3 regions of the Desulfitobacterium sp. PCE1 genome follow, and region 3 is predicted to be linked to each of the others. Evidence: riboswitches for the same ligand, from Rfam matches in the RefSeq annotation. Region 3 holds a riboswitch; each other region holds the start of a gene.

Region 1 (10,079 bases), 2.1 Mb from region 3:
AGAAAATAAACTTCTCAGCCTTTCTCAATTCCTTTAGCAGACGCTCATGCATTATCTCGCCAAGAGGCAGATATTCTGTAATGGTATTCTTATAAACGGGGCAATAGGAATATTTCTCGATATATCGAGAAAGGTTAGCTGCACGATGATTTTCTACTTCAAGCTCCTGAACGATGACTTGATTCTGTATTAAAGACTGGTTCATTTTTTCGTTGACAGCCTTCATTTCACGCTTTTTACGCTTGCTTAACTTATTGCGGCCAAACAAAAGATAGAATAGACCCCCGAAGATAGGGAAGATAAGTATGGGGATAACCCAAGCAATCTTATAAGCGGGGTCAGATTTGCTGTTCAATATATAAAGCAGGGCGACAATGCTGAGAGATGTACAAATAGTATAGAAATAAATAAAATAACTGCTGAACCTCCAAATGATCATAACCAGTGCAAAGATTTGAAGGAGGAGAAGCAAGGCGATAGATATCACACGGTAAAGCATAGGCAAATTTTTCATGATTCTCCCTCCCATTCGTTATCTTAGTATATGTAAATTCCGGACTTTTTGTCCACTTGATAAAAAACAAGGAACTATAATGTATTGACTAGATAAAGTATACACTATAATATATATGGTGTAAATACAATATCGGAGAGCGTGGTGGGGGCCAAAGCATGAAAAGCATGGTATTTGAGAATGAAATCTGGGATTTCTTAAGGACGATAACCGAAGGTATGGCCAATGCATTCCGCCCCATTGTTGAGGAACACGGCTTGACCTTAATGCAGACGCGAATCTTAGTGGAAGTTAAGGACGGAGGACCTCACACTATAGGGAGTCTGGGAGGAATCATTGGCCTTACCAGTGGGAATGCCTCCTCAATGTGCAAGAAATTGGAGACTGCAGGATTTCTAAGACGGATTCGTACTCCTGAGGACGAACGATTTGTAAAACTTACCCTTACACAGCACGGGGAAGACACGGTTTATAGGATAGAGGAGGCTCTTGAACGGCGTTACGGTGCTTTTTTGGAACATAAGGGCGAAAAGGAATACCAACGATTTATTGAGTGCATGGACAATGTGAAAGCCTTTATGCAAGAGATGTATCGATTTGATCCGAAGTAGAATCAGAATTCCTGTGAGCGGTTAGATATAAAAATAATGGAGTGAAAAAAATGAACGGAAAACAAACCCCGAAGAAACCGCTTATCTATTATTCCCTGATTGCTTTGTTAATTCTTCTGTTCCTTAATGCTTTTGTTTTTCCAGAATTGCTTAAAAGACAAATTACTCAAGTGGATTATGGCTCTTTCCTGTCCTATCTTGAGAGTGGAGCGATTTCTGAAGTCGAAGTTCAGGATAATCAGATTGCTTTTGTGACCAAAGACTCCACAGGTAAAGAAACTGTCTTTGTTACAGGTGCCATGGATGATCCCGAATTGGTTAATCGCCTTAAGGCTGCCGGAGTGGATAAATATTCTCAGGTTATCCCCCGGGAAAACTCGCCCTTAATGAACTTTCTCTTGACTTGGATACTTCCCATGATCTTATTATTTGGACTTTGGCATTTGCTGGGCAATCTGATGCAGAAAAGATGGGCGGCGGCATGAATGCCATGACCTTTGGCAAGAGTAATGCTAAAATCTATGTTCAAGCCCAGACGGGCAAGACCTTTGCCGATGTAGCGGGTCAGGATGAGGCGAAAGAAGCCCTCACGGAAATAGTGGATTTTCTTCACGACCCCAGCCGTTATGCAGCCATTGGAGCGAATTTGCCTAAAGGGGTTCTTTTGGTTGGGCCTCCGGGAACGGGGAAGACCTTGCTGGCAAGGGCTGTTGCCGGAGAGGCTAAAGTCCCCTTTTTCTCCATATCCGGGAGCGAATTTGTAGAGATGTTTGTGGGAATGGGTGCTGCAAAAGTCAGAGATTTATTTAAACAAGCCAATGAAAAAGCCCCCTGCATCGTTTTTATCGACGAGATTGATACTATCGGGAAAAAACGTGATGGAGGATCTTTCGGAGGAGGTAATGATGAGCGGGAACAAACCTTGAATCAACTTTTGTCCGAAATGGATGGCTTTGATGGGAAGAAGGGTGTTGTGATTCTCGCGGCTACCAACCGGCCGGAATCACTGGATAAGGCTTTATTGCGCCCTGGACGCTTTGATCGCCGAATCCCTGTAGAGCTTCCGGATTTGGCAGGCCGAGAAGCCATTTTAAGGGTTCATGGACAAAAGGTGAAAATGGAACCCTCTATCGACTTTAAAACTATCGCCCGAGCCACTGCCGGAGCATCCGGGGCTGAGCTGGCTAATATTATCAATGAAGGGGCTTTGCGGGCTGTTCGTTGTGGGAGAAGCCGGGTGAACCAAAGCGATTTGGAGGAGTCTGTGGAAGTCGTTATTGCAGGCTATCAGAGGAAAGGGGCAGTGATTTCTCATCGAGAAAAAGAGATTGTTGCTTTCCATGAGATTGGTCACGCTTTAGTGGCGGCCAAACAAACTGATTCTGCACCCGTTCATAAGATTACCATCATTCCGAGGACTTCCGGTGCCTTGGGTTACACTATGCAAGTGGAAGAGGATGAGCGTGTTCTGATGAGCAAGGAGGAGGCGTTCAATAAAATCACGACCTTTACAGGAGGCCGGGCAGCCGAAGAATTGATCTTCGGAACCTATACTTCAGGAGCCTCCAATGATATTGAACAAGCGACCAAAATCGCCCGCGCCATGGTTACCCGTCTGGGGATGAGCAAGAATTTTGATATGATGGCCTTAGAAACAGTGAATAATCCTTATCTTGGTAGCGATACCTCTTTGATGTGTTCCCCTGAAACCGCAGCCAAAATTGATGAGGAAATCCTATCCATCATTAAAAGTGCCCATCAAAAGGCCTTCGGAATCTTAAAAGAGAATATTGACAAACTCCATGAGTTGGCGCGTTTTTTGTTAGAGAAAGAAACCATCACCGGAGAAGAATTTATGGCGGTGCTCTCAAGGTAAAATGAAGGACTGGTGATGTTTTTAACATCCCGGTCCCTGTTTTATTCTGAATAGGTGACAAAGCATAATCCACATATCCAAAGATAAAACCAGCAAAGGGGTAAATCCATGAATATTTTAGTCACCCTAAACTCGAATTATATTATACACTTGATCGTCATGCTCACCTCTCTGATTGAGTCCAATCCAGGGGAGCAGTTTACAGTTTATGTGGCTCATTCCGGCATGTCAAAAGAAGACTTTACCCGCATCAATCATGCCATTGACACCTCTCGATGTAAAATTGAAGACATTAAAATTTCCGATAAGGGTTTAAGCGATGCCCCCATTACCAGCCGCTACCCCAAAGAAATGTATTATCGGATTTTCGCTGTCAAATATCTCCCGGATCACCTCGAGCGGATTTTGTACCTGGATCCGGATCTAGTGGTGATAAATCCCTTAAAGGAGTTCTATACCATAGATTTCCAAGGGAATTTCTTCGCGGCGGCCTCCCATGTCAAGGAAATATTGAAAAGGATTAATCATGTCAGGCTTAATATGGCTGAAGACAGCACCTATGTCAATTCGGGGGTTATGATGATGAACTTGTCTCTGCTGCGCCAGGAACAGGATATTCATGAAGTCTATGAATATATTGAGGGATATAAGCATCGCTTATTTCTACCTGACCAAGATGTCCTTAATGGAGTTTATAGTGATAGAACGCTGACTGTGGATGCGAAAATCTATAATCTTAGTGAACGGTATTATGTTCTCTATAACCTGAATCCCAAGTATTGGGATGCGAAGATTGACCTGGATTGGGTCCGCAATAATACCGTGATTATCCATTATTGTGGCCGCAACAAACCCTGGAAGGAAAATTATATGGGGGAATTGGATGTTTTCTATAAAGACTATGCACAAAAGGTTCATGACAAAATGAAGGATTTTGAGACGATGAGGTGAAATGATAGCATTATAGTTGAATACGATAATAGATGGGGCGGCTGATATGAGGAAAGAGATGAAGGACAGGCATTCATGGAAAATGGGCTTTACTACGGGCAGCTGTGCAGCCGGGGCGGCAAAAGCCGCATGCTTCTTACTGAAAGGATTAAATCAAGGAACACAAGTAGATATCCCACTGCCCCAAGGGGAACGGCTTCAATTATCCATACATCGAATGGAAATTGAAAAGGATATAGCTCGTGTAGGTATTATCAAAGATGCAGGGGATGATCCTGATGTCACCCATGGTTTGGAAGTGGTAGCTCAAGTGCGGGTTCTTTCTGAAAAAGGAGAAATCCTCATTCGCGGGGGTCAAGGTATTGGCGTCGTTACCAAAAAAGGACTTCAGATTCCTCCAGGGGAAAGCGCTATTAACCCTGTTCCCCGGTCAATGATTCAGGCAGCGGTACGAGAAGTATTTCCCCAGGAAGAAGTCCTGGTGGTGATTGAGGTGCCTGATGGAGAAGAGCTTGCTTCGAAGACCCTGAATCCTCGTTTGGGAATTATGGGAGGAATATCGATTTTAGGCACAACAGGTATAGTTCGGCCTATGTCAGAGGAAGCGTTCAAGAAGTCTATTCTGCCTGAGCTGGATCAAGCCGTTGCTTATGGACATAAAGCCATTGTTCTAACTCCTGGCAATTATGGTTTCAGAGCAGCTACGGCGGAACTGAAAGTTCCTGAGGAAGCCATTATTCAGATGGCCAATTTTGTGGGCTTTCTGCTGGAGGAGGCTGCCTATCGCAAGATCGTGAAAGTGCTTCTCTTTGGTCATATTGGTAAATTGATTAAAGTAGCCGGGGGGATTTTCCATACCCATACCCATGTTGCCGATGCCCGGATGGAAATTTTAGTGGCTCATGCCGCACTGAATGGTATTGACCGGAACTTTTTGCAGACCATAGCGGAGTATCCAACGGTTGAAGGTGCTGCTGAAGAAATTCGTACCAAGGGTTGGGGAAATCTTCTGTTTAAATTAGCAGAAAGGGCGAGTTGTCGGGCTCAAGAGCATGTGCATGGGGAAGTGCAGGTGGGAACCGCCTTTACTTTGCTTAACGGTGAGATCATTGCCTGGGACGATCAGGCCAAAGAGATCTGCAAAGAATTTTGGCATTGGCCGCAGATAGAGAAGGAATTTAGGTAAAAGTAGAGAATAACTTAGTAATTCGAATTAAATTGTCACAACAATCGGATAATACTCAAGGTTCCTCTTTTGAGGATGAAAAGGGAAGTCGGTGAAAATCCGGCGCGGTCCCGCCACTGTGAACCACGAGTGCCTCCTTATAGCCCACTGGGATAATCCTGGGAAGGGGGGGAGGCATGAAGACTGGAAGTCAGGAGACCTGCCTTGAACATTGCATTACGCCCACGAGCGATGGGTGTGGTGATTATTTCGGAATAACCGAAGGGAAAAACCAAAGAGCCGCTCAGGGCTCTTTTTTATTTCACTATAAATCGCGGCAGAATTGGGCAAAGCCGAAGGCTTGGTTAATTAACGAAATATAGGTTAAACAAAGGGGAAGGTGATGGGATGATCCAAATATTGGGGATAGGCCCTGGTACAAGAGCATGGGTTTCCCAGGCTGTTGAAGAAATGGTCCATCAGAGCGATGTTTTGGTAGGAGGGCAACGAGCCTTAAAGCTCTTTCCGGATTTCAAGGGAGAGTCATACCGGGTCAGTGGAAATTTAGCCGAAACCTTGAAAACCTTGCAGAGAGTATTACAGCAGGGAAAAAAGGCAAGTGTCCTGGTTTCTGGCGATCCAGGTTTTTATAGTCTGCTTCCTTGGTTGAAAAGGGAGTTCCCGCAAGAAGAAATCCAGGTGTTGCCTGGCCTTAGCTCCATTCAGCTTGCTTTTGCACGAGCAGGGATCCCCTGGCAGGATGCAGAGTTGCTCAGTGTCCACGGCCGTCCGCTGAATTGCTTACCTTTACATCTCAGCCGCCCCTTGGGAGTTCTCACTGGCGGTGAAAACTCACCTCAGAAGATTGCTGAGTATTATCATACCTATGACTTCAATCCGCAGATCTCTCTTGGCAATGCCTTGACTTATCCGGAAGAGCGTTGGTTAAATACAGATGCTCATCAGCTCATGGATTTGGAAGAAGATTTCTCTAATGCGGTGATGATCCTCTACCCTGAAAATCCAGAGGATAAGTCGGCTCAATCCTTGCTTTCATTGCCTAAGAGCTTTGGTATCAAGGATGAGGAGTTTGTTCGTGGCAATGTTCCCATGACTAAGAATGAGATTCGGATTCAAGTTCTGGCTAAGGCAGAGATTACCCCTTCGACCCGGGTCTTGGATGTGGGAGCAGGGACGGGTAGCATAAGCATTGAAGCAGCGCTTTTAGCTCATCGTGGCTGCGTTTATGCCATAGAAGAAAATCCGGAGGCACAGGAGCTTATTCTGAAGAATCAAGAGAAGTTTCGGGTAAGAAATTTGCGACTGGTTCGTGGATCTGCGCCTCAAACGTTACAGGAAATCCCCCCTATGGATGTCTGTATTATTGGCGGTAGTCATGGGCAGATTCGGGAGATTTTACTTCAAGCTCCCTTGGCGCCTGGGGGAAGGGTTGTATTGACTGCCGTAACTTTAGAGACATTAGCTCATGGTATGGAAGCCTTAAAAAGCTTGCAATATGAGGATGTTGATGTGGTTTCGATCCAAGCTGTACGCTGGAAGGGTATTAAGGATATTCATCTTGCCCAGGCCCAAAACCCCGTATTTATACTTTCAGGAAGAAAGGGGATTATTTAAGGCCTCTGCTTCAAACAAAGGAGTTAAGAACCCGTTCAAAAGAAAATGAGCTCCAGAACCGCGGGATGGTTGCGGGCCGAAGAGCTAAGGAGGAACGAAGTGAAGAAGGATAGGAACGAAGACACAAACATAGTAAACAATCAGATCAGTGAAAAGGCTAAGCTTTACGGAATAGGGGTAGGGCCGGGGGACCCGAAGCTTATTACCTTGCGGGCAGTGGAAATTCTACAAGCTATTCAGGTGGTCGCCATACCCAAGTCCAAGATGGAGCGGGAAAGTGTCGCGTGGGAAATTGCCAAATCACACTGCCCCTCCGGAGTTAGCATTTTAGAGTTAGAAATGCCGATGACCGCTGATGAGAGCATACTTCAAGCTGCTTGGCATACTGCGGCAGAGAAGATTAAGGAGGAGCTTTGTCAGGGGCATTCCGTTGCTTTCCTTACCTTAGGTGATCCTTCCTTATACAGCACTTACAGTTATCTACTTGCTATCTTAAGAGATCAGCTTGAACCGGATCAGATAGAGACCATTCCAGGTATCACGGCTATGGCGGCAGTCGCAGCTCGAGTGAATTGGCCTTTGGCTACGGGAGATGAGCCTTTAGTGGTTTTGCCGGGGATCGAGGGCTTAGAGGAGTATGAGCAATATCCTAATCTTGTCTTAATGAAAGTATCGCGAAATTTGCCGGATGTACTTAATCATATCCAAAGAACCGGGTCACAGGCAGTTTTAGCTACCCGGGTAGGTCAGGCAGGAGAAGACGTTCGCCTGCTTGGCCCGGAGGAAGTGTTGGAAAAAGTGGACTATTTAAGTCTTGTGCTTTGTAAGAAACCTCAATCTTGAGAAAGACCCTTTGAAAGCTAAATCTCCAGGATTTTGCTTTACACCGTTCGCTCAATAAGCTGCGCGGACAAAACTAACGCTCAAGCCCTTCGCTCCGTCGGGTGCCCAGCCAAATCGCTCCTGCTCAATGGCTGGTTGGAAACGTCCTGTTTCCAACCCGACTCCGCTGCAGTCTTTTCGCGAAGTTTTGTTCCCGCTCGCTTAAATTCGCTCTCTTTTGTAAATCAAAATCCTTGGGCGATTTTTCAAGTATTCGTTTAAGTATCTTTTTAGGACACAGAAAAAGACCCGAAAGAAGTGCAAGAAAGACCCACAAGAGTAGCTTTACGCACAAAAGCGAACGGATTTCACTGTGTATAAGGCAGCTAAGGCTTCTGCTTCGCTTCACTGACCATAAGCCAAGCTTTCTTTAAGCGGAGGGGCGGTCGGGTCAACGAGGCTTTCCTAACATAGCGTAGCCACGGTTCACATGCAGAAAACAGCGGGGTTTGGCGTCGAAAGTGTCCGGTGGACAGTTTCGCTCAAGGCGGCACTCCCCAAAGCATACGCATCCGCCGCAGATGCTGTTAAGAAAGCGAGTTGACCAGCCCTGGAGCTATGGAGTACGTGAGTCTCCGATCAAGAAACCTTCCGGTGGAAGGTTTCAGGAGATCACGCCCGAAGGTGCGTTGTGCGTAAAGCTACGCGACCCAGACGGCTGCACTAAAAAGATCTTTGGATATCATTATAAAGACAGGAGTGAAAACCTTGGCTGAGAATATTAATCCGGTTCTCTTTGTAGGAGCCGGTCCCGGGGATCCGGATTTGATCACTTTAAAAGGCAAAAAGGCTCTTGAAGAAGCCCAGCGGGTTATTTATGCGGGATCCTTGGTCAACCCGGATATCCTGCGGCATTGCCGAGAGGGCATAGCTTTATTTGACAGTGCCGGGTTAACCTTGGAAGAGACTGTAGCCATCATGGCGGAAGGGGTACAAAAAGGAGAAAAAGTCGTTCGTTTACACACTGGAGATCCCAGTGTTTATGGAGCCATCCAGGAACAGATGCAATGCCTGGAAGAAAAGGGCATTACCTACGGAGTGATCCCGGGAGTAAGCTCTGTGTTTGCCGCCGCCGCTGCGGTGAAAAAAGAGTTTACCCTGCCTGAGGTCAGCCAGACCTTAATTCTTACACGACTGGCGGGAAGAACCCCGGTGCCGGAAAAGGAAGATCTGGCATTATTGGCTCAACATCAAGCCAGTATGGCGATTTTTCTCAGTGTACAGGATATAGGGGAAGTGGTGGCGACCCTGAGGAAAGGATACCCCCCCAATACACCTGTAGCTGTTGTGTATCGAGCCAGCTGGCCGGATCAACACATTCTGGAGGGTACCTTAGAAACCATTGAAAATCAGGTGAAAGAGGCGGGAATCCGTAAGCATGCACAGATTCTTGTGGGAGATTTTCTCCGGGATCAAGGGACCCGCTCTAAACTGTATGACCCGGAATTTACTCATGAGTATCGGCAAGGACGCTCATGAAAACAGCCATTGTGGTGTTAAGGGATCAGGGCTTAAGGACGGCCTGCCGGATCATCGAGAAATGGCCTGAAGAGGAACCAACCTTACTCTATCTGCACCGGCGTCTTGAGGGTCAGAAGCGCATTCATGAAACAGAAGAGCCTGCCCCTTGCTGCGATCCTTATTATTTTAGTGAGCTGAAAGAAGTCCTTCCTGAACTATGGGAAGGTTCCTCTCTTTTGATTTTTATCATGGCTACGGGGATTGTGGTTCGTCATATTGCTCCTTATCTTCAGGGTAAGGATCGGGATCCGGCCGTATTGGTGCTGGATGAAAAAGGGGAATTTGTAATCTCCCTCTTATCCGGGCATTTAGGAGGAGCCAATGCCTGGGCGAAATCCGTGGCCCAGTGGATCCATGCCCAACCGGTGATAACCACTGCCACAGATGTGCAAGGGCTGACCGCACCTGATGAGTACGCCCGACGGTTTGGTTGGTCTGTCGAACCTTTATCAGGACTGAAGGAAGTCAATTCTTTGTTGCTGGAGCAGGGTTATCTCAAGGTCTGGACCGATTGCCTGCCCGAGGAACACCCCCTGCGTCAGGACCCTTATTACCATTTCCTTAAGGATAAAGATAAAGAACATGCCCAGCTATGGGTTACAACAGAACAACTTGCGGCTCAGCATGAGCGGATCCAGGGAAAAAGCAGGCCCCTTCATTTGGTGCCAAGGATCTTTGGTATCGGAGTAGGGTGCCGCAGAGGGGTAAGTAGGGAGCAGGTGATGGAAGCCATTGAGGGAAGTCTCAAGCAAATAGGGATATCACCAAAGAGTATTCAGGGGCTATACAGTATTGAATTAAAAGCGGATGAAGCAGGAATTATCGAGGCAGCCCGAATCCTGGGCATACCCTTTCATACCTTTTCATCACAAGAAATACAGAGTATAAATGAACAACAAGGGCTAAGGCCATCGGAATATGTCA
Region 2 (10,079 bases), 2.9 Mb from region 3:
AGGAGGGGAAAAAGGTCTGCCTGGACTGTTTTGAGGACTATTCAAGAGGATATGGATTATAATCTTATCAACAAAAAAGCCTATAAACGAAAAAGGACCGTTGCCCGGAAAACAATGTTCACCGGCAACGGTCCTTTTTATCCTGCGCATAAATCGGGGCACAAGGACATCATTATACCAAGACGTTAAGTTGACTGCCAAGCTGAGGATTCACAGATAGCTCCATCTCATTGGATATCCCCGAAGCCATGGCCAGCATGGCATTGGTTTGTTCCTGAGAGGTATTCATAACCATCTTCATGACAGAAATTGAAGCTTGCTGTTTGAGCTGAACCTGATTGGAAACGACGGACAAAGCTGCTATATCCATAGTTAACCCTCCTCCAAGTTAAATATATCATATCTTGGATAGTTTAACCAAACCTTTTGCGAATTTAAGCCAAGGCCAAAACAACCTTCCCCTGCTTCAGGCTTGCTTGCACATCGATAATTCGTTGGTTCTCCGAACCTCTAAAGGGTAGAAGCAGATTTCTGTTGGCTGATTCGAATGGTCCGTCCACCAATAAATCGGTATGCTCAAGTAAGAGAGCCCAGGCAGGCTCTTTTTTACTTTGAGCGGTAAGTTCTTCATAGGTATACCCAGAGTAAGTCATGACGTGGAAGCCTCTTTGCTTAGCGGACTGTGCCAATAAGGCAAAACCTTCAGCTTGGGCAAAGGGTTCCCCGCCGCTTAGAGTGATGCCGTCAAGGAGGGGATTCATCGCCAAACCTTTGAGAATCTCTGAGATAGGGATGCTTTTTCCTCCTTCATAGGAATGGGTCTCAGGATTATGGCAGCCGGGGCAGTGGTGAGGGCATCCTTGGGCAAAGACCGTCAAACGTATGCCCGGGCCATCGACAATGGATTCTTCAATGATTCCTGCGATCCGGATCTGGAAGTCCATCATCAGACCTCCCTCTGATCCGCAGAGGAGTGGAGGCAATTCAGGTGTTTAATCCGATCCCGGACTTCGGCCTTTTTGGCGTCGTTGAAACGATCCAGGGTGCCGACCAAATAGCCGGTGATGCGGCGGATGCGCTCAAAGGGGGTGGCACCTTCTGCTCTGCCGCAGCGAGGGCATTCGTTGCCGATGATTCCTGTATATCCGCAGATGGGATCCCGATCCACAGGATGATTGACGGCGCCGAAGCCGATGCCGGATTCTTTCATGCAGCGGATGATTTTCTCAAAGGCCTCCACATTTTGAGCCGGGTCGCCGTCCACCTCCACATAAGTGATATGGCCGGCATTGGTCAATTCATGATAAGGTGCTTCGATTTTAATTTTGTGAAAGGCAGGGATGGGGAAGCTGACGGGGATGTGGAAGCTGTTGGTGTAGTATTCTTTATCCGTGATACCGGGGATGCTGCCGAAAAGCTCCTGATCCATCTTAATGAAGCGGCCGGAGAGGCCTTCGGCAGGAGTGGCTAAGAGAGAGAAGTTCAGCCCGTATTCCTGCCCGGCTTCATCCATGCGCTGGCGCAGATGCTGGACAATCTCCAGTCCCAATTGGCGGGCTTCTTCCGATTCCCCGTGATGCTGTCCGGTTAAGGCTATAAGGCACTCGGCCAGTCCGATAAAGCCCATGGAAAGGGTTCCGTGCTTCAGCACTTCGCGGATCTCATCATCCCAGCCCAATTGGTCAGAGTCCAGCCAGATCCCCTGCCCCATGAGGAAGGGGAAGTTCTTGACTTTTTTGCGGGCTTGAATCTCAAAGCGTTCCAAGAGCTGGTTGATGACGAGGTCAACTTTCTCATCCAGCATGGTAAAGAATTCAGTGCGGTTTTTGTCGCTTTTTAAGGCGAGACGGGGGAGGTTGATGGTGGTAAAGCTAAGATTCCCCCGGCCAAAGATGGTTTCCCGGGAAGGATCGTAACTATTGCCGATGACCCGGGTGCGGCAGCCCATGTAGGCAATTTCCGTCTCAGGTTTGCCGGGGACATAGTATTGCAGGTTAAAGGGAGCATCGAGGAAGGAGAAGTTAGGGAAGAGTCTTTTGGCACTCACCCGGCAGGCCAGCTGGAATAAATCGTAGTTGGGCTCCCCGGGATTATAATTGATCCCTTCCTTCACTTTGAAGATATGGATAGGGAAAATGGGGGTCTCCCCGTTGCCCAGACCTTCTTCTGTAGCCAGGAGAAGATTTTTGACCACCATACGGCCTTCCGGGGTGGTGTCCATGCCGTAATTGAGGGAGCTGAAGGGAATCTGGGCCCCGGCACGGCTGTGCATGGTGTTGAGATTATGGACCAAGGCTTCCATAGCTTGATAGGTTTTTTTATCCGTCTCGGCGAGAGCCTTTTTAGCGGCAAAGTCCTGGGCCTTCCGAAGGGTAGGCTTGTCCAGTTTAAGGTTAGGAAGGTTTTGGAGCAGAGCGGATTCCTGCTCAAAATAGTCCGGATCAGGGGAAAGGGTAGGTATGTGCCCTCCTTGGTTTTCCAGAGTGGAGAACACATCCTTAAGATGGGCTTCCAGCTCTTCCGAATCCATCTCCTGAGGGAATAAAAGCTCGCAGGCTTTGAGCAAGTTTTGTCTGTAAAGTTTAATATAGCTTTTGGCCACACCGGGTGCCATGCCGTAATCAAAATTAGGGATGCTTTGGCCGCCGTGCTGGTCGTTCTGGTTGGATTGAATGGCGATGCAAGCCAAAGCGCTGTAGCTTTGGATATCGTTGGGTTCTCTTAAGAAGCCGTGGCCGGTCCCAAAGCCCTCTTTGAAGAGTTTTATAATGTCGATCTGGCAGCAGGTGGTGGTGAGGGTGAGAAAATCCATATCGTGGATGTGAATATCTCCCTCTTTGTGGGCTTTAGAGTGTTCTGGCTTTAAGACAAACATCTCATTGAATTGTTTAGCCCCTTCGGAGCCGTAGCGCAGCATGGTGCCCATGGCGGTATCCCCGTCAATATTGGCGTTTTCCCGCTTCATATCGTTGTCTTTGGCTTCTTTAAAGGTGAGATCCTCATAGACTTTCATAAGCCGGGTATCCATTTCCCGGACCCGGGTCCGTTCTGCCCGATAGAGAATGAACTCTTTGGCTGTGCGGGCGTGGCCTTTTTCGATAAGAATCTTTTCTACAGCGTCCTGAATTTCCTCCACGGAAGGAACTCTTTTATGTAGGTTGATCTCAAGGTAGTTGACCACTTCCTCAGCAAGAAGGAGGGAGGATTGATAGTCCTTGCCTCCTGTGGCGCTGGCCGCCTTAAAGATGGCGCTGGCTATTTTCTCAATGTTAAAGGGAACTTCTCGTCCGTCTCGCTTGCGAATCTTAGTAATCAAATAAAATCTACCTCTTTTCTCAATCTAATCTCCTGACATCTGATAAAGAAACAAAAACTTCCCGACAGAGATGTCGAGAAGCTAAAAACAACATGCCATTAGCAGTCCAACATACTCTATACTCCGTAGAGTTGGTGGTATACCCATAGGCAGGTCTTCTGACTTAGGATCATCTATACTTCTTACCTTCCCGAAAACCTTTTCAGTGGTAATGCCAAGAAGCATATCTCCCTTACAGCGGCGGGACCGTGCCGGATTCTAACCGGCTTCCCTTTTCACCTGTGGTCACACAGTCACCTATGAGATTCCTTGATCAATGGATCAGTTTTATTATACATCAAAATCCTATCGAACACCATATATAGATAAAAATTAGTGAAGAGACACTATATATAGTGGGTCTATAACCAAAATCAGAGCCAAGGTTTAATAAAATCATATCCTAAAACCAAGGAGAGTGTCAACGATCTAAATCACAGATGTACCGAAGCAAAAAGTAAAAGACTTGTCATCCGATGATAAATCGATAAAAATAGAGGTATAACTAAGAAGATAGTTAGAGAGTTTACTTAAGGAGATAAAGATGAGCCAACGTTACAGGACCTTCATATCGATTTTGTTTGGATTGATTAGTTTTGTCGGGGTTTTCTTTGCAAGTCGATTTGATTTTAATGGGTTTTCCATTAACATTACATGGAGTTTGATGCTTCCCTTGTTGGTGGCATTAGCCTGGGGGACTAAGTATGGTGTTATTAGTGTTGTAGCCAGCCCTATTATTTTTTATCCGTTTATTCTAGGGAGTTATAACGGTTGGGCATCGCTGATTCCTTCCCTATCTCTTTTGCTTTGGGTTCTTATTCACGGATATGGGAGTGAAAAACGCCAGAAATCAAATAAGAGAGTCTATAATCTCTACTTTCTACAGTTGATATATGTGCTTATCCGATTTGTGGTTTATATCACTCTATTCCCAATACTTATTCGATTCAATGAAGTGATTACACCGTTTTGGAATCCTCAAGCCTATACGGAAATAGATATGGGGATTATTCTTTTATTCGTAATCAAGGGAATCATTGTCGAATCCATTTTATTAGGCTTTTGCGATGCAGTGCTCCTCCTTCCTTTTGTTCGCAAATTTTTTAACCTCCCCATCTCTAGTGGAGCAAGATATAACACGTATATTTTGTCCGCAATTGTTCTTTTCGGTTTATGTTTTACCTTAGCTGTATTAGGAATTTACAACTATATTTCGGATGAGATCCCCTTTTTTTCATGGAATCTCAATCCCAGTGAAGAAACCCGAGTCACCTTCTTATTTGCAATTATTTTGTTTTTTATTATGGGTGGGATCACCATTCGCTTTGTTCAGCGCGTGGTGGAGACACAAGCGCAGCTGAGAATTCGAGAGCGCCAATTAGAGGAGGCGTTAGGAGATATTCGGGTGCTTAATGACGAGCTGGAACAACGGATTCTCTTACGCACAGGTGAACTGCAAAATGCAGTCAGCGAATTGGAGGGATTTGCCTATACCATATCCCATGATTTGCGGGCGCCTATCCGAGCTATTGAAGGATATAGCAATTTTATTCTTGAGGATTATGGAAAACAACTTAATCCAGAGACCAATGAAATGTTAGGGAGCATTAAAGGAATTTGCCAAGATATGAACACATTGATTCATCGTTTGTTGGAGTATTCCATAACGTCAAAGCAAGAATTGGCACTCCAACCAGTAAACCTAGCAGACCTTATTCTCAATATTTATGAAGAACTTAAGGTAGCTCATCCTGATCGAAACGTGGATTTGGTCATTGAGAATGAATTGCCGATGGTAACAGGGGATAAAGTACTCTTACGGCAAGCCCTTGAAAATATTCTTTCCAACGGGTTTAAATTTACAAAAGGGCGTCAACAGGCAATCCTGAACGTAAACAGTGTCAAACATGCTGAAGAATGGGTATTCTGCTTTAAAGATAATGGTGTTGGTTTCGATATGAAGTACGCCGGTAAGTTATTCCACGTATTCCAAAGAATGCACCGTAAGCAGGATTTTGAAGGAACGGGTATAGGACTTGCTACTGTGAAAAAAATACTTGAGAAACATAGAGGAAGAGTTTGGATTGAGGGACGAGTTAATGAAGGAGCACAACTTTATTTTGCTTTACCCTTAGAAAAAAACAACATAGATGAGGGCGAAAATGTTTGAGGTAATGATTGTCGATGATATGGATATTATGATAAAACAGATTAAGCGGTTAACCTTATGGAGCGATGAAACGGATTTTCGCATCGTGGCACAGGCATCGGATGGTCAAGAAGCCCTTGAAAAGCTTCGGGAGCATCCTGTAGACCTCTTGATTACGGATATTGAAATGCCAGTCATCAATGGAATTGAACTATTAAAAGAAGTACAAGAGCGGGGATTAGCTTCTTGCGTCGTGTTCTTGAGCGTGCACAGTGAATTTAACTTTGCAAAACATGCGATTCAATACGGTGTTTTTGATTATTTGATTAAGCCTGTTGTCCATGATGACCTAAAACAGGTGCTCGAAAAAGCAAAAAAACATCTATTGGACAAGAAAAAGGCCAATGAATATGTAAAGACATTAGAGGAACAGCTGGTTGAAAAGGTAGATATCTATTATCCTGAGGCACAGCTGAGAAGCCTTTTGAAGCAGCTGGATCAAGGAGAAAAGGGAGCCTTAAGGGGAATAGAGATGATGCTTGATGAAGTGTGTGAGGGGGTAGGGCATGATCGGATTAAAGGGGCTCTGGTATTGCAAAAAATTTATGATGAAGTTTTCATGTCCATACAAGAGGCATATCCCTGGCTTGAGAAGTACATCACAGTAGAGCATTATCTGGAAAATCCCTCCCCTCAGAAAGCGGAGTTTCAAGTCCTGAAGGAGCGATTCATGGAGCATGTTGAAAGGCTGATGGACACACTGAATCGATTTGTTTTGCGGTCTGAACGCAGTGCCCTAGTAAGAGAGGTATGTCTTTTTTGTATTGAGCATATTGAAAATCAGATTAGTCTCGGAAAAATTGCAGAAGCATTTTATTTGACGAAGAATTATGTCGGTGATCTGTTCAAACAGGAGACGGGAATAACCGTAGGAGAGCATATTACTTTTATCAAAATAGAACGGGCAAAAAGATTGGTTGAAAAAGATGCCTTAAAAAACTATGAAATAGCCCATCTCCTGGGTTTTAGTGATGCAGAGTATTTCGGGAAGTTATTTAAGAAATATACTGGGATGCCACCTATGGTGTACAGGGCCATGAAAAAGGATGAGCGATAGGAACGTAACATACGAATCCGTGTTTTGTCAGGGGATAACCCTTAGTAATTACATTCACATGCAGGGGAAGCTCTTGTATGATAAAACCATCACAAAGAGCTTCTCAAGCTCGATATAGAAAAAGGAGCGATAAGGATGGTATTAGGTAAAAAAAGTTGGCTTACAGGAGTGCTACTTGCTGCGATGGTAACAACAATGACAGGTTGCGGTCAAGAGAGTAAGGCGCCAGAGGTACCCAAAACTCAGGAAACACAAAACGCAAGTGTTCAACCGGAAAAAAAGAAATTTGATCTCGAATGGAGTATTCAACCGAAGCTAGGGATTACCAAAGGGGATTACTATAAAATCGAAGAACATTTCCGTCAAGGACACCTGGGAACCCTAGAGGTGGTTAAAAATGATGATAAAATAGTTCATGTCGAATTTAACGAAACGACGCGTCCAAATTACTACCATCGTATTTATCAAGATGTTCCCAAACGGATGTCTGAATATAACTTCACAATGGGAGAGCGCAAAGGAGCAGCCTGGATTCAAAGTGTAGTTATGGTGGAAAAGCAAATGATCGAGAAGCAAACCCTTACTGGAGAATTTGATATGGTTTCCGGTGCGTCCAACAGTATCAAGCAATCCATGCTTCCACTGGCAGAGCAGCTGAAAGGTTCTTTGAATGCACCATCGAATCAAAAGTATTACAGCATTGCTGAAAAACTTGAAGGTGGACTCACAGGTCTTCTCAAAATAGTTGTCGAAGATAAAAAGATCATTTCTGTAAAGTATGATGAAATCTTTGCAGACACTCCAGAAGAAATCGACAACACAAACTTGAAAAAGTTTTACAGACAATCCAAATATGACAGTGTAGAATATGAAGAGCCTTCCCGTATTGGATTTAATGTTCAAATGGATGCTTTAAACGAACAAGTCGTCAAAACACAAAACCTCTTGGATCTATCCGAGCTTCCAGCCATTGGTGATACCGGTAATTATGCAGAAAGTGGTTATACCACACGCAACACCGCATGGGATAATTATCTAAGAATGGCTCAGCAACTGCTCAATGAAATGAAAAAAGACGGCAATTTCTAATCAGGTTGAGTTGTTCGTCTTTAATGAGCTTACACATTAAATAAAGTCATGTAAAAACAGTAGATCATCGCGATCTACTGTTTTTTTATAATCAAGCTTAATCAACACCCGATATAAGGATAAAAAAAGTCGAATCTGGCAGCAGCTGGTATCCCCTTCGGAGCCGTAGCGCAGTATGGTGCCCATGGCGGTATCCCCGTCAACCAAGGGGACCGTCAACGGTCTAAATCACACGATCTCACCATGATATTCCTGCAAGGACCTAACCACGGTCTTATTGGCGGCGGCTTCCTGAGACGCGGCGATTCCCTTGGCACTGGCTAGAGCGGCAGGGGTGGTAGTGATATAGGGGATTTTATATTTGATAGCGGTTTTGCGGATATAGGAATCATCCTTCACACTGAGTTTTCCAATCGGTGTATTGATCATCAATTGGATCTCGCCGTTCATGATGCCATCGGGGATGTTGGGACGGCCTTCCTCTATTTTGTGGATGAATTCGGCTTCGATTCCATGATCCTTGAGGAATTTTTGGGTCCCCTGGGTGGCTTTAATCTTAAAGCCCAGTTTGAGGAATTCCTTGGCGGTCTCGACCACCACTGAAGAGCGGTCCTGTTCGGCGATGCTCATGAGTACGGTTCCGCTGAAGGGTAAGGGGGAGTGAGTCGCTTCCTGGGCTTTGAAATAGGCCAGCCCGAAGGTATCGGCCATGCCCAGGACCTCTCCTGTGGAACGCATTTCCGGACCGAGAACGGGATCCACTTCAGGGAATTTGTCAAAGGGGAAGACCGCTTCCTTGACACCGTAATGGGCGATCTGAGCGGGTTTGAAGTTTACTGCCATATCGGTCTTTTGCCCGGTATAGTCGGCCAGGATCAATTCTGTGGCAAGCCGTGCCATAGGGATATTGCAGACCTTGGAGACTAAAGGTACGGTACGGGAAGCCCTGGGATTGGCTTCCAGGACGTAGACCTTATCCCCGGCAATGGCGTATTGGATATTCATGAGTCCTACGACATGGAGTTCCTGAGCAATCCGCTGGGTATAATCGATGATGGTATTTAGGTGGTGGTCGGCAATGGTCAGAGGAGGTATGACGCAGGCACTGTCTCCGGAGTGGATCCCCGCCAGCTCGATATGTTCCATAACGGCGGGGACGAAAGCATGGGCACCGTCTGAGATGGCATCCGCTTCCGCTTCGATGGCGTTTTCCAGGAATTTATCGATAAGGATGGGGCGTTCCGGGGTAATGTCCACGGCGGCCGCCACATACTCTTTCAGTTGCTCTTCATCAAAGACAATTTCCATGCCCCGGCCCCCCAAGACATAGGAAGGACGAACCATGACGGGATAACCGATGTTCTCCGCCACTGCTAAAGCTTCCTCCAGGGTGCTGGCCATACCTGCCTGGGGCATGGGAATATTCAGCTTCTCCATCATTTTGCGGAATTGATCCCGGTCCTCGGCCTGGTCGATGACTTCCGGTACGGTACCGAGAATTCTTACTCCAGCCTCCTGAAGTTGGGCGGCGATATTCAGAGGCGTTTGGCCTCCGAATTGGACGATGGCACCGATGGGGCGTTCCTTTTCATAGATGCTTAAGACATCTTCCACGGTCAGAGGCTCGAAATACAATTTATCTGAAGTGTCATAATCTGTGGACACGGTCTCGGGGTTGCAATTAATCATGATGGTCTCATAGCCCAGGTCTTTTAAAGCGAAAGCGGCATGAACGCAGCAGTAGTCAAATTCGATGCCTTGGCCGATGCGGTTGGGTCCGCCGCCCAGGATGAGGACCTTTTCCTTGTGGCTGGTGGTGACCTTGTCCGGCGCATTATAGGTGGAGTAATAATAGGAGGCGTTTTCCACTCCGCTTACGGGTACGGCATCCCAGGCTTGGGTCAACCCCAGTCCGAGACGCTGTCGGCGGACTTCCGCTTCGGAGACGGCTAAGAGTTTCGCCAGATAGCGGTCGGCAAAACCATCTTTTTTGGCTTGAATCAGGAGTTCGGCGGGGAACTCCTTGCCCTGGTAAGTAAGAAGCCTTTCTTCAAGGTCCACCAGTTCCTTCATCTGCTCAATGAACCAGGTCTTGACATGGGTGATGGCGGTCAGTTCCACCGGGTCAGCCCCCTTGCGCAGGGCTTCGTACATCATAAAATGCCGTTCACTGGTAGGGGTCTTAAGCAGCTCCAAAAGTTCGGGGAGAGTCTTGTCGTTAAAGTCCTTGGCAAAGCCCAGGCCGTAACGGCCTATTTCCAGGGAACGAATGGCTTTTTGGAAGGCTTCCTTGTAATTTTTGCCGATGCTCATGACCTCACCTACGGCCCGCATTTGAGTGCCCAGTTTGTCATCCACACCCTTGAACT
Region 3 (10,079 bases):
GGTGGTGGTATTGTCTTTAAGCTTGTCGATTTCCTCCTGGAGCTTAGTTCTTAAACCATTAGGGTCTGTATGATATTCGGAATCCATCCAGATGATGGGATATTGGCAGCCGACCTCTTCTATGGCTTTCATTATTTCGTACTGAAGCATTTTACAGGCAATCAGCACCGTGCCTCCTTCGATATCCTTAACCATACACCCTCCCCATTTATTCTTTGATTGGGCCAATTTTATTCTTTCTGAAAGCATTGGCGAAGTTTCTGCAGAGGCGGTCCTGACCCAGCAGGGCTTCAGTTGCCATAAGAGTAGCCATCATATCCCGGTTGGTGGGATCGAGAATGGCAGAATCCATTCCTGCATAAAGAGCGATGGTTAAAAAGCCTTGATTGACCACTTTCCGCAGGGGCATGCCGAAGGAAATATTGCTTAATCCGGAAGTTACTTTAATCGTAGGATACAACTCTTTAACTAATTTTAGAGTCTCGGTAAAGTTCAATAAAGATTTATTGTCAGCGGACAAGGCCAATACCAGTGGATCAAGGTGGATCCGGTCAGGAGTAATGCCATGCTTTTGGGCCTTTTCCACAATCTTTTTCGTAATGTCCACCCGTGTCTCAATATCGGAAGGAATTCCTTTGTTATCACAGGTCAGGGCTACAACCTGCCACTCTGTACCTTCAATTAAAGGGAAAATAACCTCGCATTTATCCCCTTCCTCTGAGACGGAGTTAATCAATCCGGGACGCCGGGCGTACTTGAAGACTTCTTTAATCACTGCGGCATTGGGGCTATCTATACACAAGGGAGTATCGACCGTATCCTGAACGATATTCATCAGCCAGATCAAGGTTTCGACTTCGTATTCCGGCGCTGTGCTGGCACATACATCCAGAAAATGTGCCCCTGCTTCTGTTTGTTTGATGGCCAGGTTACGAATGAATTCTTCATCCCGCTCGGCAATCGCATTTTTTACACTGGGAATGGTACCGTTAATTTTTTCTCCGATAATTATCATAGCTAAGTCTCCTTTTGTTACAAGAGGGGCTGTTTCGCGACAGCCCCTTTGTCTTTTATAGTAATACTTTAAGCGCAGAGGAACATAATAAAGCCGAACATCATATCCTCGTAACTCTGCATTTTAGGTGCCATCACCTGAGCTTCTTGCTCATCGATTTCCGGATGACCGGCCAGATATTCTTCCCATGTTTTATAGTAATTGGTGTCCATAAAGTGCCTCCTCCTTAATAATTGGCATTATTGGCTACATAATCCAAAACAGCTCTGGTATTATCAATATTTACGCTGTCAGCGGTGATGATTACTTTGTCAAAGGCAAAGTAATATCCGCCGCCTGGGGCTAAGATGTCGATAAGTTCTTTCGCTTTATCGATGCATTCCTGCTTTGTCCCTGTTTTTAGAAGGGTAAGGGGATAGAAACCACCGATAATATGCTTTTTGCCTAACTTTTCCTTAACAAGCTTCGGATCGCCATACTCAAAGGTCATAACGGTTCCTTCGGGAAGCTCGGCCAAATAGTCAATGTAGCGCATCCAATCCTGCTCAACAAACAAATAGGATCTCATACCTTTTTCGGCCAGACCTTCCACCAATTTCTTGAAGCTAGGCCAGTAGAATCTGTCAAAATCTTTCCCTCTAAGATAGGGAGCCATGTGTAAGGGAATGAAGGTAGCGTTGTACTTATTTGGGACAGCATGAGTTCCCATTTTGATCATCAAAGGAGTGGCAGCATTGACAGCAGCCTCAACCTTATCGGGAATCCGCCTTACATCCAATGAAATATTTTTAAAACCTCTTAACTGGTCGGTCAGAATATCAAAAGGAGCTTCGCAAAAACCGGCAAAAAAGGATACCGTACCGTAATTAAATTTACCGATCAAATTCCCATAAATCCTAAACAGATTGTTATTTTCGTCGGTATAGGCTTTAAAGGCCTTCGCCATGACAAGGGAGCGGGTGACAGGATCCGTATCCAGCTCAGAATACAAATTGGGCAATACTTTTTCCAGGATACAATTATAGGGGGAAGCAATAAAATCATCATAATCTTCTACTTTAAGCCCTTCTACATCCGGATGCTGCAGAAAACCATTGGAACCCATGACAAAGTTTCTTGAGCCTAATATTTTGTAAAATGAGGGCATTCTGAAAGCTGAAACAGGCAAGAGGTCGGAATAGAAGTCTTCACACACTTTCTCAAAGCTAGCTTCTAAATTGGTCGTATCCCATTGGACCTCTTTTAAATCCATACCGGCATATTGAATAGCAAACTCATGAGCAAAGGATCCCATGATCGGAACCCGCTTAGGAATTTTTCCATCGATCAGATCGGTAAATAATTGTGTTCTTTCAGCCATTCTATCAGACATGTTATTCCACCCACCTCTGACATATTTTTACTCCCTCGGCGGCATTGGTAGTAAACATATCGGCTCCGATTTGTTTGCATGCCTCCTCAGTGACAGGGTTGCCGCCGATGATAACCTTCACCTGGTCCCGTATTCCTGCTGCTTCCAAGGCTTCGACTGTTGCTTTCATAGAGTCAATGGCCAGGGTAAGCACCCCGCTCATGCCCAATACTTCTGCTTTCAACTCTTTTACCTTTTCCACAAAAACGGCAGGTTCTACATCGATGCCAAGATCATAGACATCAAAGCCTGCTGCCTCGACCATGCTTGCAAAAATGTTTTTGCCAATATCGTGCATATCTCCCTGAACTGTACCCACGACGATGCTGCCAACCTTCTGGGTATTGTCTCCGCCAATCACAGGTTTCAAAATGTCAAATGCCTGGCTTAAAAGCTCACCGGCGAAAATAAGGTCACCAACGTAGTATTCCTTCTTTTCATAAAAATCTCCTACGATGCTCATCCCTTTTTGACAGGCCGCAACGACTTGGTTTGCATCAGCCATACTGGGCTTGGATTCAACAAACTCCTCTAATAAGCTTACCACTTGTCCTTCATCCAGATCCCCAATGGCTTGTGTCAATGCATTTAAATCCAGCATCCTTTTCACTCCCTTAATATTTTTAATCATCCGCAAGCTACATATACCTGTATATACAGCTTGGGGCAAAATAAAAAGATGTTTTCTGCCTTTATATTAACACGTCAAAAATATTTGTCAATATGAAATATTCAATCAATTTTTACTATTTTTGCACTTGTTTTTACTTAGGATTTGACTACGATTCAGGGAAAATCGTGCCTTACACAGTTACATCAAGCACGGCACCACCGCACTGTACCAGGACATCCTTTAACCCTTGGTAGCTTGCATTCCCGTCTAAACTGCCGATTTGCAGCTCGTCCCGGCACCCACTATCCTCAGAAAGCTGTTTATACTCATGAGGATTGTGCTTGGGAAAACGCATCAAAATTGACCTGGCATAAAGGGCCGAATCATGTTTCATTAAATACTGATGATCTGCCTGCGGGACTTTGTCTCCCCCTGCTAGCCGTCTTGAAATCTCCAAGCAGGTCAGCAAAATTTTCAGCTTTTCTTTTTCTCCTTTCATCTGCTCCCCAGAAATTTTCATTTGCTGATTCATTGCCTCCAGATAGGCTTCTTGCTGATTTTTCTGTTCTGCCATGGCTTCTTCGGCTGATTGTTGTTGTTTTACAGCTGAGAGAATACGCTCTCTTTTTGTTTCTTCAGAGTGCCGAGTCAAATTCTGGTCAACAACATTACGACAAAGATTTCCGTGCGCAATACGCATTTGCTTTCTCCTCCTCATATTTCCTAAATTACATTCCATGGATTTACGATTGTGGTCGGAGTGCAATATCTTTAAACGTCGTTTTAAAGAGCCTTAAAGCTGCTTTAAGGGAGGTCCAACCAGTTATCTGCAAATAGTTGCTACTAAAAGTCGCTCGTTTATAATAGTTAATTTAACTATATCACAAATCAAGTTTTCTGTCTTATATAAGATAGCCGAGTTGCCCATTATTTAGATACTTCGTTCTTATTCATAGTACCCCTGAGTTTAAGCCGATCCGCATATACAGTCCGCCACCTAAGAATAACAGAAGAGCCCATAGAACCCAGTAATCCTTTGCTGTCAAAGGGCATTCACGTATTGGGGTCATAAAGGATCTATATCCATAACCACGGTTTAGCATACCTTTTGCCAGATCCTCGGCAATCAAAATGGAATTTACAAATAAGGGGACCATAATCAAAAGATAAGTTTTTATCCGTCCCATACTGCTTTTATCATTGATCCTTGCGCCCCGGGCCCTTTGAGCTTCGATAATAAACAATCTTTTTTTATCCAGAGTGGGAATAAACCGCAAGGCCGTCGTGATCATAAAGGTTATTTCCGCCGGAACTCTAAGCTGATTCAAAAACTGCATAAATTCATCCAGCGGCGTCGTTAAGGTCAGAATTGAAGACCCCAGCACCATAATAAGCAGGCGGCAGATGTAATTAACTCCCGTTAAAAACCCTCCCACGGACAATGCAACCTGCCCCTCATTGGCTATGGAGAAAAGAATGACTTGACTTATTTCTCTTTGAAATCTTTCCGGAGGATATGTTATTCCTGTAAAAAGAAGCAGAAAGAGACAGATGGGCATTAAAGGCCGAATCATCTGCCAAACTTTCTTATAGGAGATTTTGCTTTGAAGCGCAAATACGAGGATACCAAGCAAAAAGCACAAGTTGTAGAGAGGATTTTGAAAGAGAAAGCACCAGATAATAACCACTAGAAAACCAAATACTTTGGTACGAATATGGAGACGGTGAAGCAGAGAGTCCCCTGGCAAATAGTCTATCAACAAGGTTTCCTCTCCCCCTCCTCAATACTATGAAACACTATCCGTCTGAATTCTTCAGCCGATTTCGCCTGATAGCCTAAATCTTTCAGTCTTTGATTTAAGACACATAATTGGGGAGGAAGAACTGCCGCCTGCCGGAGGATAGACTCATCTGCAAAGGCCTCCCAAGGAGGGGCATCAATTATAACCTGACCCTCCTGCAAAAGGACAACCCGTTCTGCATAGTCTGCAACACTGTCCATATCATGACTGATCATAAGAATGGTTGTCCCCTTTCTGTGGAGTTGCTGAAGTAATTTCATGATTTTCTCCACCCCCACCCAATCAAGACCTGTCGTCGGTTCATCAATCACGAGAATTTCCGGGGTAAGGGCTAAAACGGAAGCCACAGCGATGAACTGCCGTTCCCCTTTACCTAGGGTATAAGGATGAACCTGACGGTACTTTTCCAGGCCGGTTAATTCCAAAGCCTGAGCGATCCGCTTTTCCATCTCCGTCCCGGTAAAACCGGCGTTCTTCAGCCCAAACTCTATCTCTTTCTCCACTGAGACGGAAAAGATCTGGTGATCCGGGTTCTGAAACACATAGCCAATGGTTTGGGCTAACTGAGCCGTGTCATAGTCTTTCGTATTCAGGCCCTTGACGAGAACTTCTCCCTCTGTGGGTTTAAGCAAGCCATTGATATGTTTTGCTAAAGTGGTTTTTCCGGCTCCGTTGGAACCAACCAGTGCTACAAATTCTCCCTTTTGAATAGTGAGATCAATTCCCCGCACACCCAGTTGTCCTGATGTAAATTGGTGAACAAGCTGTTTAACCTGAATCAACGGTGAACTCCGGGGACCCTCCTCCACCCTTCCCTCTTGATGAACTTCTTTTCTCTCTATGGGCTTAACCAAGGAGGCTATTCTGCCCTGGGCATTTTTCTTCCTTACCAAATTGCGGATCAAGGATTCCGCCCCGGCCACATCTAAAGGAACATCTTCGAATTCAATCCATCCTCTCTCCAAAAAGTTCCAGCCTAATAAGCTGACGGGAAGAGGTTTTATCCCGAATTCCCGCAAAAGGGGTATATTGCGAAAAAGCTCTTCCGGTGCCCCTTGCCATGCAATTTTCCCGCGATTAAGTACAATGACTTCATCGGCTCTTTGCAGGATTTCTTCACTGGAATGTTCAATGACAAGAATCGTCCGCTCACCCTCACGACAGAGATCATCCAAGGTCCGATAGATCTCGAACCGTCCTTCCGGATCCAGCTCGGAGGCCGGTTCATCCATTACCAGTATTTCCGGCTCCAGGGCCAGCACCCCGGCGATCACCAGCCTTTGTTTTTCTCCACCCGATAACTCCGCCGTAGAGCGCTCATCATAGCCGTTCAGCCGAACTTGGGCCAGGGCTTGGGCAACCCTTTGCTGAATCTCCTGCATAGAGATACCGAAATTGCGGGGGCCAAAGGCCACGTCTTCCCCGACGGTTCGCCCGACGATCTGACTTTCTGCATCCTGCAGTACAAGCCCTACCTGCTTGGCCAATTCCTGCACCCGAATCTTATCAGTCTCTTTACCCCCAACGATTACCTCTCCCCGCATCTCACCTTGCAGAAATTGGGGAATCAATCCATTCAGACACAAGCTTAAGGTTGTTTTCCCCGCTCCCGTGGGACCCATCAAAGCAATGAATTTTCCTTTTTTCACTGCCAGGCTGACTTGTTTTAAACTCTCGACTTCTGACCGTGGATAGCGATAAGAGACATCCCTTAATTCAATTACTGGCTTCACCCTAACACCCCTTTAGATCAGTCGGCTTCCTTTAAGTGCCTTATAGGCTAAAGCAGATACCGCAACATTCAATACCGATCCCAATAAAAGAAAAGGCATTAACCCTAAAACAGCACCCATACCGCCTATGGGGAAGACCGAAAAGGCAGCCACCACACCATTGAGGAGGGAGGTTATGATAACAGCGGGAATCAAACCGATTTTCTTATTGACAAGGCGATAAATCAACGCAAAGACAGCCATTTCTATGGCGATGACCAAATGCATAGGAATTCCCAGCGGAAAACCGACCACCGCTGAGGTCAGCAGATGGCCTATGGCAATAACGATACTGCCTTCGAGACCGCCAAAGGCTAAAGCGCTGAAAAAACCCGGAGCAGAATCTAAGGCCACTGTCCCCAGTGGGCTGGGAATTTTAATCAAGGCTCCTACCGCACTCAAGGCGATAAAGACCGCCATGATCGCAATTCGTCTGATATTTTGAGCTGATTTTTGGACCGTTGTTTTCTTTGCCGGCTCAATCATTGTTATTCTCTCCTTCATTTCTTTCATTAATTTGAATCTTTCCGCTAACATTTCTCTTGGATTTTAGTCTTCATTTCCTGTTTGGAGACCTCCACCTCCATCCTCTTCCAATCTGCCAATTTTATGGTTGGGTATCTTGCCAAAATCCCCTAATTCAATATCCTCTGATGCCGTATAAATGAGACAGGTTGAAGGTCCTGCTGATTTATGGATATCAAGTTCACATCGGGAATTTTTAATAAACCGGGCACCAATAGACCTGGCAAGGGCTTCGGCTTCACCCCTTATCCCCTGGGAGCCTACTGGAATAATGTCGTACACTCCAGGGACACTAAGCAATTTAACGACATGTACCCCCTGCAGAATGTCCGGATCTTCCGGGTTAGCCGCCTCAGTTCCCACTTTAGGAAGTCCCAGGCAAAACAGGCTATTGCCCGGCTTGGATCTACCAATGCGAAGTTTATCTTGATCGCAAAGCCCGATGGCCGTGATTCCTAAGCCCGTTTGTTTTGTAGGCATATTCTTTTCTGTGCTGATAGCCGTAGGCAGGGACATCAGGTTCAAAGCCCTTAGCTCTTCTCTCACCCCCTTCATTATTTCTTCCCCTGCGGGTATGGGGTCATTGGCAATGGCAATGCTCATCATCTGGGGAACCGCTCCAACTGCGAGTACTTCCATTAAGGCTACCCGGGCCGTCAACCTGCCGGTAATCCTCCAGGGAACTTTGACCACATCCAGCTCTTTCTCACCAATAGCACCGCATGAGTCGCAAGCTGCGACAAGGTATTGCGTATCATTCAAAGAAACCACCTCAACATCTCTTCCCTGATACCCCAATCCATTCAACTCTCCTCTCCAAATAGTTTTTCTGCAAAAATAAAAAGTCCATAGCCACCTCGCTTTTCCTTTCAGACAAAGCAAAATGACCATGAACTTTACCAAACTTCATGTGTTCCCGGCTCCAGGCAGGTCTCCTGACTTCGAGTCATTGTCTCATTGCTGCCTTCCCAGTTACCCAGTGGCATCCAACGCTGAGACTCCTCTTTACAGTGGCGGGTCCGTCCGGGAATTGCACCCGGTTCCCTATTCTCCCTTCTTGGCGAAGGGCACCTGAAATCCTTAAATTGTTAAAACCTACTGAATTCAGTTTAGCCGAAAATGTTATAATGTCAAGTCAAAATCTTTTCTATTCCAAAAAGCTGGATGCATTAAGTTTACAGCATGATAATCTATTAAGAAGGAGGGATTTTGGTGAAAGCGAAAATTTCAATTCTGGCTTTACTATTTATATTGATTTTCATAGGAATCTTTTTATTCAGAAGATTAAGATTCCAAAAATAAAGAGTTTATTCTATCTTCTAAACTAATCAAGGCCGAAGGATTGTTCCAATTGAAACAATCCTCCGGCCTTATCCATCTGCTTCTGAACTTTATACTCTATAAGCCGGCTTGCTCCCGCAGCGCATCTACCTTATCGGTCTTTTCCCAAGGCAGGTCCAGATCGGTACGGCCAAAATGGCCATAGGCAGCCGTTTGATGATAGATAGGACGGCGCAGATCCAAGGTCTTAATGATCCCAGCGGGACGGAGGTCAAAATTAGCTTTGACCAATTCCCCGATTTTTTCTTCATCAATCTTAGCTGTCCCGAAGGTTTCCACCTGAACAGATACGGGATGAGCTACCCCGATGGCATAAGCCAACTGGATTTCGCAGCGATCAGCCAGACCGGCCGCCACCACGTTTTTCGCTACATACCGGGCTGCGTAAGCCGCAGAGCGGTCAACTTTTGTGGGGTCCTTGCCTGAGAAAGCTCCGCCCCCATGGCGAGCCATACCGCCATAAGTATCAACGATGATCTTGCGACCGGTCAAGCCGGCATCCCCTTGGGGACCACCGATGACAAAACGGCCTGTGGGGTTAATAAAATAGCGTGTGTTTTCGTCCAGCAACTCTGCCGGAACCACGGGAAATACCACATGCTCCAGCAGATCCCGGCGAATCCGCTCCTGGGTGGCTTCCGGGTGATGCTGGGTGGAGATCACGATGGTATCGATACGGACGGGACGATTGTCCTCATACTCTACCGTCACCTGAGTCTTGCCGTCAGGACGCAGATAATCCAGGATATCCGACTTGCGTACTTCGCTCAAGCGGCGGGCCAGGCGGTGAGCCAGGTCAATAGGAAGAGGCATATAGCTTTCCGTTTCATTGGTAGCGTAGCCAAACATCATCCCTTGGTCTCCGGCACCAATGGCTTCGATTTCTTCTTCACTCATTTCTCCGTTTTTCGCTTCCAGAGCCTTGTCCACTCCTAAAGCGATGTCGGCGGACTGCTCCCCGATAGAAGTGAGAACGGCACAGGTATCCGCATCAAAGCCATATTTGGCCCGGGTATAACCGATTTCACGGATGGCTTGTCTTACCGTACTAGGGATATCCACATAGCAATTGGTCGTGATTTCGCCACTGACCAAAACCAGGCCGGTGGTAACCGAAGTCTCACAAGCGACCCGGGCATTGGGGTCTTTAGCAAAGATGGCATCCAAGATGGCATCGGAAATCTGGTCGCAGATCTTATCAGGATGTCCTTCCGTGACCGATTCGGAGGTAAATAATTTTCTTACCAATGAAGTCACTCCTTTTCACTAAGGCGCTCAGCAATCTCCTGAACCAGCCGCCGAGCTACGTCTAATTTATTCATTTGGGGCAGATCGATTTTTTTTCCATTCGGGAAAAGCAAGCTCACGATATTCGTAGGGCTGCCAAATCCAGCTCCAGGTTTGGTTACGTCATTTGCTACCAGCATGTCCACATTTTTGCGCTGCATTTTGGCTTGAGCGTGCTCGTAAAGCTTTTCCGTCTCAGCGGCAAAGCCCACAAGAAATTGGCGTTCTTTCTTCTTGCCGCATTCCGCCAAAATGTCGGGAGTGGGTACAAGCTCCAGAGTAAGACTTGACCCGTCTTTTTTAATTTTTTGTT

The links. A riboswitch is a leader RNA that binds a small molecule or an ion and turns the genes downstream of it on or off. The one in region 3 is predicted to bind cobalamin.
Region 1: it holds a riboswitch for cobalamin, as region 3 does, so the genes downstream of both, DESPCE1_RS0105640 (bifunctional cobalt-precorrin-7 (C(5))-methyltransferase/cobalt-precorrin-6B (C(15))-methyltransferase) here and DESPCE1_RS0116330 (AIR synthase related protein) in region 3, are expected to answer to the same signal.
Region 2: it holds a riboswitch for cobalamin, as region 3 does, so the genes downstream of both, DESPCE1_RS0101680 (anaerobic ribonucleoside triphosphate reductase) here and DESPCE1_RS0116330 (AIR synthase related protein) in region 3, are expected to answer to the same signal.

Annotation. Positions count from the first base shown of each region.
Region 1 is NZ_KB913023.1:1,133,274-1,143,352, forward strand. It holds gene cls (cardiolipin synthase) at 1-514, opposite strand, end outside; gene DESPCE1_RS0105615 (MarR family winged helix-turn-helix transcriptional regulator) at 673-1,125, shown strand; partial or broken gene ftsH (ATP-dependent zinc metalloprotease FtsH) at 1,176-3,001, shown strand; gene DESPCE1_RS0105625 (glycosyltransferase family 8 protein) at 3,110-3,952, shown strand; gene cbiD (cobalt-precorrin-5B (C(1))-methyltransferase CbiD) at 3,999-5,138, shown strand; cobalamin riboswitch at 5,180-5,360, shown strand; gene DESPCE1_RS0105640 (bifunctional cobalt-precorrin-7 (C(5))-methyltransferase/cobalt-precorrin-6B (C(15))-methyltransferase) at 5,526-6,752, shown strand; gene cobI (precorrin-2 C(20)-methyltransferase) at 6,852-7,595, shown strand; gene cobM (precorrin-4 C(11)-methyltransferase) at 8,343-9,113, shown strand; gene DESPCE1_RS0105655 (cobalt-precorrin 5A hydrolase) at 9,110-10,079, shown strand, end outside.
Region 2 is NZ_KB913023.1:336,824-346,902, forward strand. It holds gene DESPCE1_RS0101665 (FmdE family protein) at 1-62, shown strand, start outside; gene DESPCE1_RS0101670 (YjfB family protein) at 173-370, opposite strand; gene nrdG (anaerobic ribonucleoside-triphosphate reductase activating protein) at 435-947, opposite strand; gene DESPCE1_RS0101680 (anaerobic ribonucleoside triphosphate reductase) at 947-3,316, opposite strand; cobalamin riboswitch at 3,447-3,632, opposite strand; gene DESPCE1_RS0101685 (ATP-binding protein) at 3,900-5,525, shown strand; gene DESPCE1_RS0101690 (response regulator) at 5,518-6,621, shown strand; gene DESPCE1_RS0101695 (hypothetical protein) at 6,757-7,710, shown strand; gene DESPCE1_RS22890 (hypothetical protein) at 7,747-7,896, opposite strand; gene carB (carbamoyl-phosphate synthase large subunit) at 7,939-10,079, opposite strand, start outside.
Region 3 is NZ_KB913023.1:3,252,130-3,262,208, forward strand. It holds gene DESPCE1_RS0116285 (DUF1638 domain-containing protein) at 1-195, opposite strand, end outside; gene DESPCE1_RS0116290 (methyltetrahydrofolate cobalamin methyltransferase) at 209-1,015, opposite strand; gene DESPCE1_RS23405 (hypothetical protein) at 1,084-1,227, opposite strand; gene DESPCE1_RS0116300 (uroporphyrinogen decarboxylase family protein) at 1,242-2,387, opposite strand; gene DESPCE1_RS0116305 (B12-binding domain-containing protein) at 2,389-3,027, opposite strand; gene DESPCE1_RS0116310 (hypothetical protein) at 3,230-3,739, opposite strand; gene DESPCE1_RS0116315 (energy-coupling factor transporter transmembrane protein EcfT) at 3,990-4,802, opposite strand; gene DESPCE1_RS0116320 (ABC transporter ATP-binding protein) at 4,796-6,574, opposite strand; gene DESPCE1_RS0116325 (ECF transporter S component) at 6,587-7,099, opposite strand; gene DESPCE1_RS0116330 (AIR synthase related protein) at 7,163-7,936, opposite strand; cobalamin riboswitch at 8,046-8,228, opposite strand; gene metK (methionine adenosyltransferase) at 8,537-9,727, opposite strand; gene coaBC (bifunctional phosphopantothenoylcysteine decarboxylase/phosphopantothenate--cysteine ligase CoaBC) at 9,733-10,079, opposite strand, start outside.